Regions from separate parts of the Sphaerisporangium rhizosphaerae genome, predicted to be linked through region 2. Evidence: riboswitches for the same ligand, from Rfam matches in the RefSeq annotation. Region 2 holds a riboswitch; the other holds the start of a gene.
The links. Region 2 has a riboswitch for cobalamin ahead of ACFQSB_RS35435 (ribonucleoside-diphosphate reductase subunit alpha). Riboswitches for the same ligand answer to the same signal wherever they lie in the genome.
Positions count from the first base shown of each region.

Region 1 (5,062 bases), on a different contig from region 2:
CCGTTCCCCGGCTCACCGTGGCCGGGGGCGTCGGCAAGCTGTCCAAGCTCGCCGACGGGCATCTCGACCTGCACTCGGGCCGCTCGCAGGTCAGCACCGAGGCGCTGGCGGCGATGGTGCTCGGCGCGGGCGGCGACGAGGCGCTGGCGGCCCGGGTGCGGGACGCCAACACCGCCCTCCAGGCCCTCACCCTCTGCCGGGAGGCGGGGGTGCCCCTCGGCGACCTGATCGCCGCCCGCGCCCGCGCCACCGCCCTGGACGTCCTGCGCGGCGCCCCGGTGGAGGTCGACGTCATCGTCATCGACAGAGCCGGCACCATCGTCGGCCGCACCTAGGCGTCACCTCTGTCACGTGCTATCGATGGTCGCCGGTGCGTGCTCCGGCGACCGCGGTGGCCGTGGCCGGGAGGGCGGTGTGGTGTTCGGAGGTGCCTGGGGACTCGACGTGGTAGCCGTCGGGGGTGGCGGTCACCAGGACGGCCGGGCCGGCGGGGCGTCCGCAGTGGCGCTCGCATCCCGCCCAGTGCACGGGGAGCGGCCGGTGTCCGGTCAGGGCCGGTCCGGTGGCGGGGTGCGAGTGCGAGGTGGCCCGGGTCGCGTCGGACCGGACGTCGGCGAGCGATTTGGCGCAGCCCGGCAGGCCCGTGCAGGCCGTGACTCCGGCCCATGGGGATGCCGCGTCGGTCACCAGCCCGGCGGTGGCCAGGCGGGATGTCCACGCCGCGGCCTCGGCAGGCGCGATGCCGGGGATCACGAGGGTGCGCCACGGGGTCAGCCGGACCTCCGCGCTTCCCGCGTCGGCCGCCTCGGCCACCGCGTGCGCCTGGGCGGCGGTGAGCCGGCCCAGCGCGGCCAGGACGACCAGCGCCACCCGCCCGTCCGCCATGGCGACGATCCCGGGAGATTTCCCGGTGTCCGTACGCCCGGCCGTATCCGTCGTCGCGGCGTCCGGGCCGGTGCGGATGGTGGGGAAGACCTGGGGAGTGCCGGTGGTGAGGCGGGCGGTGATCGCGGCGGGGCCGTCGGTGAGTTCGGCGACGCGCCATGCGCCGGTGCCCTGGGCGGTCCGCTCGGCCAGGAACGCCTCGGCGGCGGCGATCATCACGGGCACCGCGTCGGCGAGGCGGAACCGCAGCCCGGTGTCCTGCCCGGCGAGCAGCAGCACGCATCCGGCCATGCCCGCCCCCTGCCCCGGGTCCCAAGCCTCTATGGACCCGCCCGGACCGGGTTCGTTCCCGGCCCCTGTGTAGCCGGTGACGGGGGAGGGCCGGGTGGGGAGGAGGGTGAGGTCGGCGTGGAGGGGGAGCAGGTCGCGGCGGCCGTCGTCGAGGGCGAACAGGAAACGGCCCGGCAGCTCCGCGAGGGCGGGCCGGGCGAGCACGGCGCCGTCCAGCGCGCGGACGAGGGGGATGACATCGGCGAGGCCCCGCCCGTCGAGGCCGGACAGCGGGCCGGCGAGGATGTTGCGCACCCGCTCGTGGGTGGCCGAGGGCAGCAGCCCGGCGGCGGCCATCCGGTCCGCGAACGCCTGGCCGTCCGCCTCGCCGAGCCCGCGCACCTGCACGTTCGCGCGCGAGGTCAGCTCGATCACGCCCGATCCCCACGTGGTGGCGGCGTCCGCGATGACGCGCAGCCGGTCGGGGGTGAGCAGGCCGCCCGGCGTCCGGAGGCGGGCGACCGCGCCGTCCGCCGCCGTGTGCGTCTGCAGGGCCCCGGGGCAGGCGTCCGGCCGCGACCGGGCCGGGGAACCGGCGCCGTCGGCCGGGCGCGACGGGGAACCGGCCCCGTCGGCCGGGCGCGACGGGGGACCGGCGGTGTCGATCGACCGGGCCGGGGAACCGGCGCCGCCGGGAGGAGCCTGGCCGGGCGGGCGGGTTGTTTCGTTCGCGCTCGCGGGGGTGGAGAAGTCGGCGGCGGCCACGGTGAGGATGGTAACCCCGGCTGATCGCAATAACGACATCTCGCAATAAGTCGGACGACATGATCTGATGGAGGGCGACGGTACTGGAGGAAGCCGGTGTGAGTCCGGCGCGGTCCCGCCACTGTCACCGGGGAGTCAACCCCACCAAGGCCACGGTCCGGCAACGGGCGGGAAGGCCGGGGTGATGCGTCGATCCGGAAGCCAGGAGACTCCAGGCCGCCGTGTGGACCCACGACCCGGGGCGCGGACCCCGAGTGAGGATGTGCCGTGCGCCATCTCCCCTTGCTCCTGCTGTCGACCTCCGACACCGACCTGCTCAGCGCCCGCGCGTGCGGCCTGCCGTACCGGCTCGGCAACCCCGCCCGGCTCACCGCCGCCGGCCTCCCCGAGCTGCTGGACGGCGTGGAACTGGTCGTCGTCCGCCTGCTCGGCGGGCGGCGGGTCTGGCAGGAGGGCCTGGACGCCCTGCTCGCCGGCCCCCGCCCGGTGGTGGTGCTCGGCGGCGAGCAGGCCCCCGACGCCGAGCTGATGGAGCTGTCCACCGTCCCCGGAGGAGTGTGCGCCGAGGCGCACGCCTACCTCGCGCACGGCGGCCCGGCGAACCTGGCAGAGCTGCACCGCTTCCTGTCCGACACCGTGCTGCTCACCGGCCACGGCTTCGCCCCGCCCGAGGCCACCCCCGCCTGGGGCGTCCTGGAACGCCCGGAGTCCGAACCTCCGGTGGGGCAGGACGCCGGCACGGGCGGGGAGGTGACGGCCGATCTCCCCGTCGAGGGGAGGCGGGAGGCGGCCGGTATCCCGGCCACGAACGAGGACCAGAGCGCCCCGGTCACGATCGCGGACGGACCGACCGGTGCCCGGCCGGTGGTGGGGGTGTTGTACTACCGCGCCCACCACGTCGCGGGGAACACCGGGTTCGTGCACGTGCTGTGCGACGCCATCGAGGACGCCGGAGGCCGCCCGCTGCCCGTCTACTGCGCCTCGCTGCGCACGGCGGAGCCGGAACTGCTCCAGGTGCTCGGCGAGGTGGACGCGCTGGTCGTCACCGTGCTCGCCGCCGGAGGGACGCGCCCGGCGACCGCCTCGGCCGGCGGGGACGACGAGGCGTGGGACGTGGGCGCGCTGGCCGGGCTCGACGTGCCGATCCTGCAGGGCCTGTGCCTGACGAGCGACCGGCGGGCGTGGGAGGAGAGCGACGAGGGCCTTTCCCCGCTGGACGCGGCCTCCCAGGTGGCCATCCCCGAGTTCGACGGCCGGATCATCACCGTCCCGTTCTCCTTCAAGGAGGTCGACCAGGACGGGCTGACGGTCTACGTGGCCGACCCCGAGCGCGCCGCCCGCGTCGCCGGGATCGCCGTGCGGCACGCCGTCCTGCGGCACGTGCCCCGCGAGGAGCGGCGGATCGTCGTGATGCTGTCGGCCTACCCGACCAAGCACGCCCGGGTCGGCAACGCGGTCGGCCTGGACACCCCGGCCAGCGTCGTGCGCCTCCTGGCCGCTCTGCGCGCGGACGGGTACGACATCGGCCCCGACGGCGAGGACGGACTTCCCGGCGTGGCCGACCTGGACGGCGACGCGCTGATCCACGCGCTGATCGCCGCCGGCGGCCAGGACCAGGACTGGCTCACCGAGGAGCAGCTCGCCGGCAACCCGGTGCGGATCTCCGCCGCCCGCTACCGCGCCTGGTACGCGACGCTCCCCGGGGACCTGCGCGCCCGCGTCGAGCGGCACTGGGGCCCGGCGCCCGGCGAGCTGTTCGTCGACCGCTCCCGCGACCCCGGCGGGGAGATCGTGCTGGCGGCGCTTCGCGCGGGCAACGTCGTGGTGATGGTCCAGCCGCCGCGCGGGTTCGGCGAGAACCCGATCGCGATCTACCACGACCCGGACCTGCCGCCGAGCCACCACTACCTGGCCGCCTACCGCTGGCTGCGGGACGAGGAGGGCTTCGGCGCGCACGCCGTCGTGCACGTCGGCAAGCACGGCAACCTGGAGTGGCTGCCCGGCAAGTCGGCCGGAATGTCGGCCTCCTGCGGCCCGGACGCCGCGCTCGGCGACCTGCCGCTGATCTACCCGTTCCTGGTGAACGACCCCGGGGAGGGCACCCAGGCCAAGCGCCGCGCCCACGCCACCCTGGTGGACCACCTGGTGCCGCCGATGGCGCGGGCCGACACCTACGGCGACATGGCCCGGCTGGAGCAGCTGCTGGACGAACACGCCTCGATCGCGGCCATGGACCCGGCCAAGCTGCCCGCGGTCCGCGCGCAGATCTGGACGCTCATCCAGGCCGCCCGGCTGGACCACGACCTCGGCGTCGCCGACCGGCCGCACGACGCCGAGTTCGACGACTTCCTGCTGCACGTGGACGGCTGGCTGTGCGAGGTCAAGGACGTGCAGATCCGCGACGGCCTGCACGTGCTGGGCCAGGCACCCAGGGGACGGGCCCGGGTGGACCTGGTGCTGGCGATGCTGCGCGCCCGGCAGATGTGGGCGGGCGACCAGGCGCTGCCGGGCCTGCGCGAGGCGCTTGGCCTGGCCGAGGACGGCACCGCCGGGCGCACGGACACCGACGAGGCCGAGGAGATCGCCGCCGCGCTCGTCGAGGGCATGGAGGCCCGCGACTGGGACCCGGCCGCCGTCCCGGAGGTCTGCGCCGCCGTCTTCGCCGCCCGCCCGGCGCCCGCGACGACCGCCGGCACGGCGGACGGGGCGGCCGACGTCCCCCAGGACTCCCGAGCCGAACCGCCGGCGCTGCCGGAGGACGCCGGAGGAGCGGAGGCCGGGCAGGTGGCGGTGCCGCCGATGGTGGCGTCGATCCTGGGGTTCGCGGCCACGGAGATCGTGCCGCGGCTGGACAGGACGGGGGACGAGATCGGCGCCGTCCTGCACGCCCTGGACGGCGGGTACGTCCCGGCCGGGCCGAGCGGCTCACCGCTGCGCGGGCTGGTCAACGTGCTGCCGACCGGCCGGAACTTCTACTCGGTGGACCCCAAGGCGGTGCCGAGCCGCCTGGCCTGGGAGACCGGCCAGGCGATGGCCGCCTCGCTGCTGGCCCGCTACCGGGCCGACACCGGCGACTGGCCCCGCTCGGTGGGCCTGTCGATCTGGGGCACCAGCGCCATGCGGACGGCCGGGGACGACGTGG
Region 1 covers NZ_JBHTCG010000013.1:124,315-129,376, forward strand. The annotation lists gene ACFQSB_RS20750 (cobalt-precorrin-5B (C(1))-methyltransferase) at 1-335, shown strand, start outside; gene cobG (precorrin-3B synthase) at 355-1,920, opposite strand; cobalamin riboswitch at 2,007-2,132, shown strand; gene cobN (cobaltochelatase subunit CobN) at 2,188-5,062, shown strand, end outside.
Region 1: it holds a riboswitch for cobalamin, as region 2 does, so the genes downstream of both, cobN (cobaltochelatase subunit CobN) here and ACFQSB_RS35435 (ribonucleoside-diphosphate reductase subunit alpha) in region 2, are expected to answer to the same signal.

Region 2 (5,062 bases):
GGGTGGCGTCGACCATGGCCGCGGTTGCGGCGACGCGGATCGCCTGGCCGCCGGGGCGGGCGGCGAGCGTGGGGATGATCGCACCGGCGGACTCGCGCACCGCCGTGCTCACCGCGGCGCGCTGCTGGCCGGTCAGGCCCGGCGTCCGGGCCAGCCGGTCGGTGGTGCCGGTGCCGAGCAGCACGATGAGCATGGTGCCGAGAGAGGCGATGCCGAGCGCGGAGCCGACCTGCCGTACGGTGCTCTGCATCCCGGAGGCCTGCCCGCTCTTCTCGACCGGGACGTCGTCGAGGATCACGCTGGTGAGCTGCGCGGTGGCAAGGCCGACCCCGGCGCCGTAGAGGAACAGCCATCCGGCGATCGTCCAGGAGGTCATCTCCGCGCCGGCGCACACCCGGAGTCCGGCCACGGCGACGGCCTCGATCGCCAGCCCCGCGCGTACGACGGCGCGGGCCCCGTAGCGGCGGGTGAACCGGGCGGTGGTCCCGGAGGACAGGAACGTGCCGACGGCGAGGGCGAGGATCAGGACGCCGGTGCCGAGGGCGCTGTAGCCGAGCGCGCCCTGCAGGCACAAGGGAAGGGCGAACAGCAGCCCGAACTCGCCCAGCGCCACGACCAGCGCGGCGATGCTCCCGTAGCGGAAACCGCGGATGCGGAACAGCGACAGATCAAGCAGCACCGGCCGTCCGGCGCGGGCGCGGGCGCGTCCGTCGATGACGAGCAGGGTCAGCGCGACGGCGGACACGACGAGGGCGACCGGCGTCGGTGACACGGCCCACGGCCACTGCCAGTCACCGAAGCGGGCGTGCGGTGAGGTGCGCCACCATCCGAACCGTTCGCCCTCGATGAGGGCGAACACCAGCGCGCCGAGGCCGATCACCGAGGCGAGGGCGCCAGGGACGTCGGCGCCCCTGGTGGCGTGCGGATCGGTGGTCTCGGGGACGTACCGGACGGTGCCCGCGATCACCACGAGGATCACCGGCAGGTTCAGCAGGAACGCCCACCGCCAGGACAGATCGGTGGTGAGCCATCCGCCGGCGAGCGGACCGACGGCCGCCATGCCGCCGATGGTGGAGCCCCAGATGGCGAACGCGACGCCGCGGTCGCGTCCGGTGTAGGAGGCGTTGACCGTGGCGAGCGTCGCGGGAAGGATCATCGCGGCGCCGACGCCCTGTAGCAGGCGACCGGCGATGAGCACGCCGCCGCTCCCCGCCAGGGTGGCGATCAGGCTGGAGGCGCCGAAGAGCAGCAGGCCGGCGATGAACAGTCTTCGCCGGCCGAGCAGGTCGCCCATCCGGCCGAAGAGGATCAGCAGGGCGGCCAGGGACAGCGGGTAGACCGAGTTGATCCACTCGGCCTGCGAGGCGTCCAGCGACAGATCCCCGATGATGGTGGGGACCGCCACGTTGACGATCGTCGCGTCCATGATGATCAGTGAGACGCCGAGCGCGATGAACGGCATCGGCGCCCAGCGGCTCCGAGCCGGCGCCGGACCGTCCCCGCGCGTTCCCGTATCGCCGGTCTCCATGGCGATCCCACCTTTCCTCGTCCTGCGGCCGGCCCATGTTACCGACATAGTGTCAGTAAGTCAGTGCGGGCGTGGCGTCCCCGCACGGCGGATCCGGTGCCGGCGCGCTCGCGCCGGCGTCGCGGGATGGGTGCCGCGAGCCTGCCACGCCACCTCCCCTGTCTCGTGTGGGCGCGTCGTGAACTGGGCATTTAGCTGGATATCGGGGGAAAGGGCGTGAAGTATGCGTCGTCGTCAGGTGCTCGCGCTCGGTGCCGGGCTCGTGGCGCTGGCGGCGGGATGCGCGGACCCCTTCGATTCACGCAAGCTCGGGTCGGTGACCCTGCCGGTCGTGGTACCCGGCCCGTCCGGCGGTGAAGCCGATCGCGTCGCGCGGGCGCTCAAGACGGTGGCGGAACGCGACACCCTGGTGCGAGAGCTGCGGGTGGTGAACAGGCCGCAGTACACGGCGCTGACGGAGTTCGGGCGCGCGCCGCACCCGAGGCAGGTGCTGCTGGCCGACCCCGAGCTGGTCGGCACGGTCGGCGCGGCGCGGCAGGCGACCGCGTTCGCGGGCACCACGCCGCTGGCCCGGCTGTGCGGCGAGTGGGAGGCCCTGGTGGTGCCGGGCGGCTCCCGCCTCGCGACCTTCGGCGCCTTCGCCGACCTCATGCGCCGCGACCCGGGCAGGCTCGCGCTGGGCGGCCGCGCCGAGGGCGGGGTGGACCACGTGCTGTTCGGCATGCTGGCGCAGAGCCTCGGCGTGGACGCGCGCCTGCTGCGCTACGTCGCCTACCCCACCAGCGGCGAGGCGGTCGCCGCGCTGGCCAAGGGGGAGGTGGGGGCGGTCCTGGCCGGCCACAACGGCGTGCGCGCGGCCCTGCGAGCCGGTGGGCTGCGCGCGCTCGCCGTCTCCTCGCCCGACCGCATCCCCGGCGTGGAGGCGCCGACGCTGCTGGAGTGCGACACGCACGTGGACTGCGCGAACTGGCGCGGGCTGGTCGGGCCGGGCGGCCTGCCCGAGGGCGACCGGGCCGCGCTGACCGGAATGTGCCGCGACCTGGCCGGCTCCCCGCGCTGGAGGGAGCTGTGCGCCCGCAGCGGCTGGACGCCGCTGTACCTGGAGGGTGAGGACTTCCGGCAGTGGCTCCGTGTCGAGTCCGCCCGCCTCGGCCGCGCCCTCGGCGAACTCGGCCTGCGCGTCTGAGGCGCCGCATCGCACCAAGGGAGCGGGGCCGTGCCGAGGCGGCCGGGGCATCGCCCGCGCCCGCTTGAGTGGGGTCGCGTACACAACCTGTGGGGGTGCTTGCGCTCGGGGCCACTAGATGTAGGATCCTGATCGTCGCTGGTTCGCCCCCCGGGGCGACGTGAGAGGGAACCCGGTGCGATTCCGGGGCTGCCCCGCAGCGGTGAGCGGGAACGAAAGCCGTCATATGAGCACTGGGCCGCGATAGTCGGCGGCCTGGGAAGCGACGGCCGGTAGGCATGTGCCAGGCGCCCGCGAGCCCGAAAACCTGCCGGTGACGCTGGAGTCGTCCAGGCCTCGAGGGTGGGCCGCGTGACGGGGTCGTCCGGCGTGCCCGCAGGGTGCCGCTCACCGGACGTGCGCCGCCGCGTGCCCTCGTACGGGGATTCGAGCGCACGAGGAGAGAGCACGTGACCGTGACACGCGATTTGCCGCCGTCCCACTCGCGGGAGGACGACGGTGGCGGAGGCGGGCGGCGGGCGGCGGACCGGCGCCTGGCCATCGAGGAGGCGGCCGCGCGGGTCATCGCCGACCCGGCCAACTCCCGGGTCGCGGCGCGCCTGCTGGCCGAGGAGATCGCCGAGGAGACCGCCGCGCACGGTGTGCGGTCGTTCTCGCAGTCGGTCGCCGCCACGCACGAGGCCGGCCTGGTGCAGGACGCCCTCGCGAAGTTCGTGCGGGACAACGCCGCCGAGTTGGACGCCCTCGTCGACCCCGAGGGGGACGCCCGGTTCGAGTACTTCGGGCTGCGCACCGTCTACGACCGCTACCTGCTGCGCCACCCGGTCACCCGCGGCGTCCTGGAGGCGCCGCAGCACTTCTTCCTGCGCGTGGCGTGCGGCCTGGCCGACGGCGTCGCCGAGGCGGGCGAGCTGTACTGGCTGATCTCGACGCTGTCGTACCTGCCCAGCTCGCCGACGCTGTTCAACTCCGGCGCCCGGCGCCCGCAGCTGTCGTCGTGCTTCCTGCTCGACTCCCCGCGCGACGAGCTGGAGGCCATCTACGAGCGGTACGGGCAGGTGGCGCGGCTGTCGAAGTACGCCGGCGGCATCGGCATCTCCTGGACCCGCGTCCGGTCGCGCGGCTCGCTGATCCGGGGCACGAACGGGCACTCCAACGGCATCGTGCCGTGGCTGCGGACGCTGGACTCGAGCGTCGCGGCGGTCAACCAGGGCGGCCGGCGCAAGGGCGCGGCCTGCGTCTACCTGGAGCCGTGGCACGCCGACGTCGAGGAGTTCCTCGAACTGCGCGACAACACCGGCGAGGACGCCCGCCGCACCCACAACCTCAACCTGGCCAACTGGATCCCCGACGAGTTCATGCGCCGCGTCGAGGCCGACGGCACCTGGTCGCTGTTCGACCCCAAGGACGTCCCCGAGCTGGTCGACCTGTGGGGCGAGGAGTTCGACCGCGCCTACCGGGCGGCCGAGGCCGCCGGCCGGCACGTCCGTCAACTGCCGGCCCGCACGCTGTACGGCCGCATGATGCGCACGCTCGCCCAGACGGGCAACGGCTGGATGACCTTCAAGGACGCCGCCAACCGGGCCTCCAACCAGACCGCGCGCCCGCAGAACGTCATTCACCTGTCCAACCTGTGCACCGAGATCCTGGAGGTCACCAGCGACGCCGAGACCGCCGTGTGCAACCTCGGCTCGGTCAACCTGGCCGCCCACCTGGTGGACGGCGAGGTCGACTGGGCGCGGCTGCGGGCGACGGTGGCGACGGCGGTGCGCTTCCTGGACAGGTCCATCGACCGGGGGTTCTACCCGACGCCCGAGGCGGAGGCGGCCAACCGCCGCTGGCGCCCGATCGGCCTCGGCGTGATGGGCCTGGCCGATGTGTTCTTCGCGGCCCGCCTGCCGTTCGACTCGCCCGAGGCGCTCGCGCTGTCCACCCGGATCGCCGAGGAGATGGCCCTGGCCGCCTACGGCGCCTCGGCCGCCCTGGCCGCCGCGCACGGCCCGCACCCGTCCTACGCCGACACCCGCGCCGCCGGGGGAGTGCTGCACCTGGACCACTTCCCGCAGGCGACCCCGGTCCACCCGGACGAGTGGGAGGCGCTGCGCGCGAGGATCGCCGAGACGGGCCTGCGCAACTCGCTGCTGCTGGCCGTGGCGCCCACCGCGACGATCGCCTCGATCGCGGGCTGCTACGAGTGCGTCGAGCCTCAGGTGTCCAACGTGTTCAAACGCGAGACGCTGTCGGGCGAGTTCCTGCAGGTCAACCGCTATCTGGTGCGCGACCTGCGGCAGCGCGGGCTGTGGACGCCGGAGATGAGGGACGCCGTCAAGCGCGCCGACGGGTCGGTG
Region 2 covers NZ_JBHTCG010000040.1:3,595-8,656, forward strand. The annotation lists gene ACFQSB_RS35425 (MFS transporter) at 1-1,528, opposite strand, end outside; gene ACFQSB_RS35430 (Bug family tripartite tricarboxylate transporter substrate binding protein) at 1,752-2,714, shown strand; cobalamin riboswitch at 2,837-3,043, shown strand; gene ACFQSB_RS35435 (ribonucleoside-diphosphate reductase subunit alpha) at 3,164-5,062, shown strand, end outside.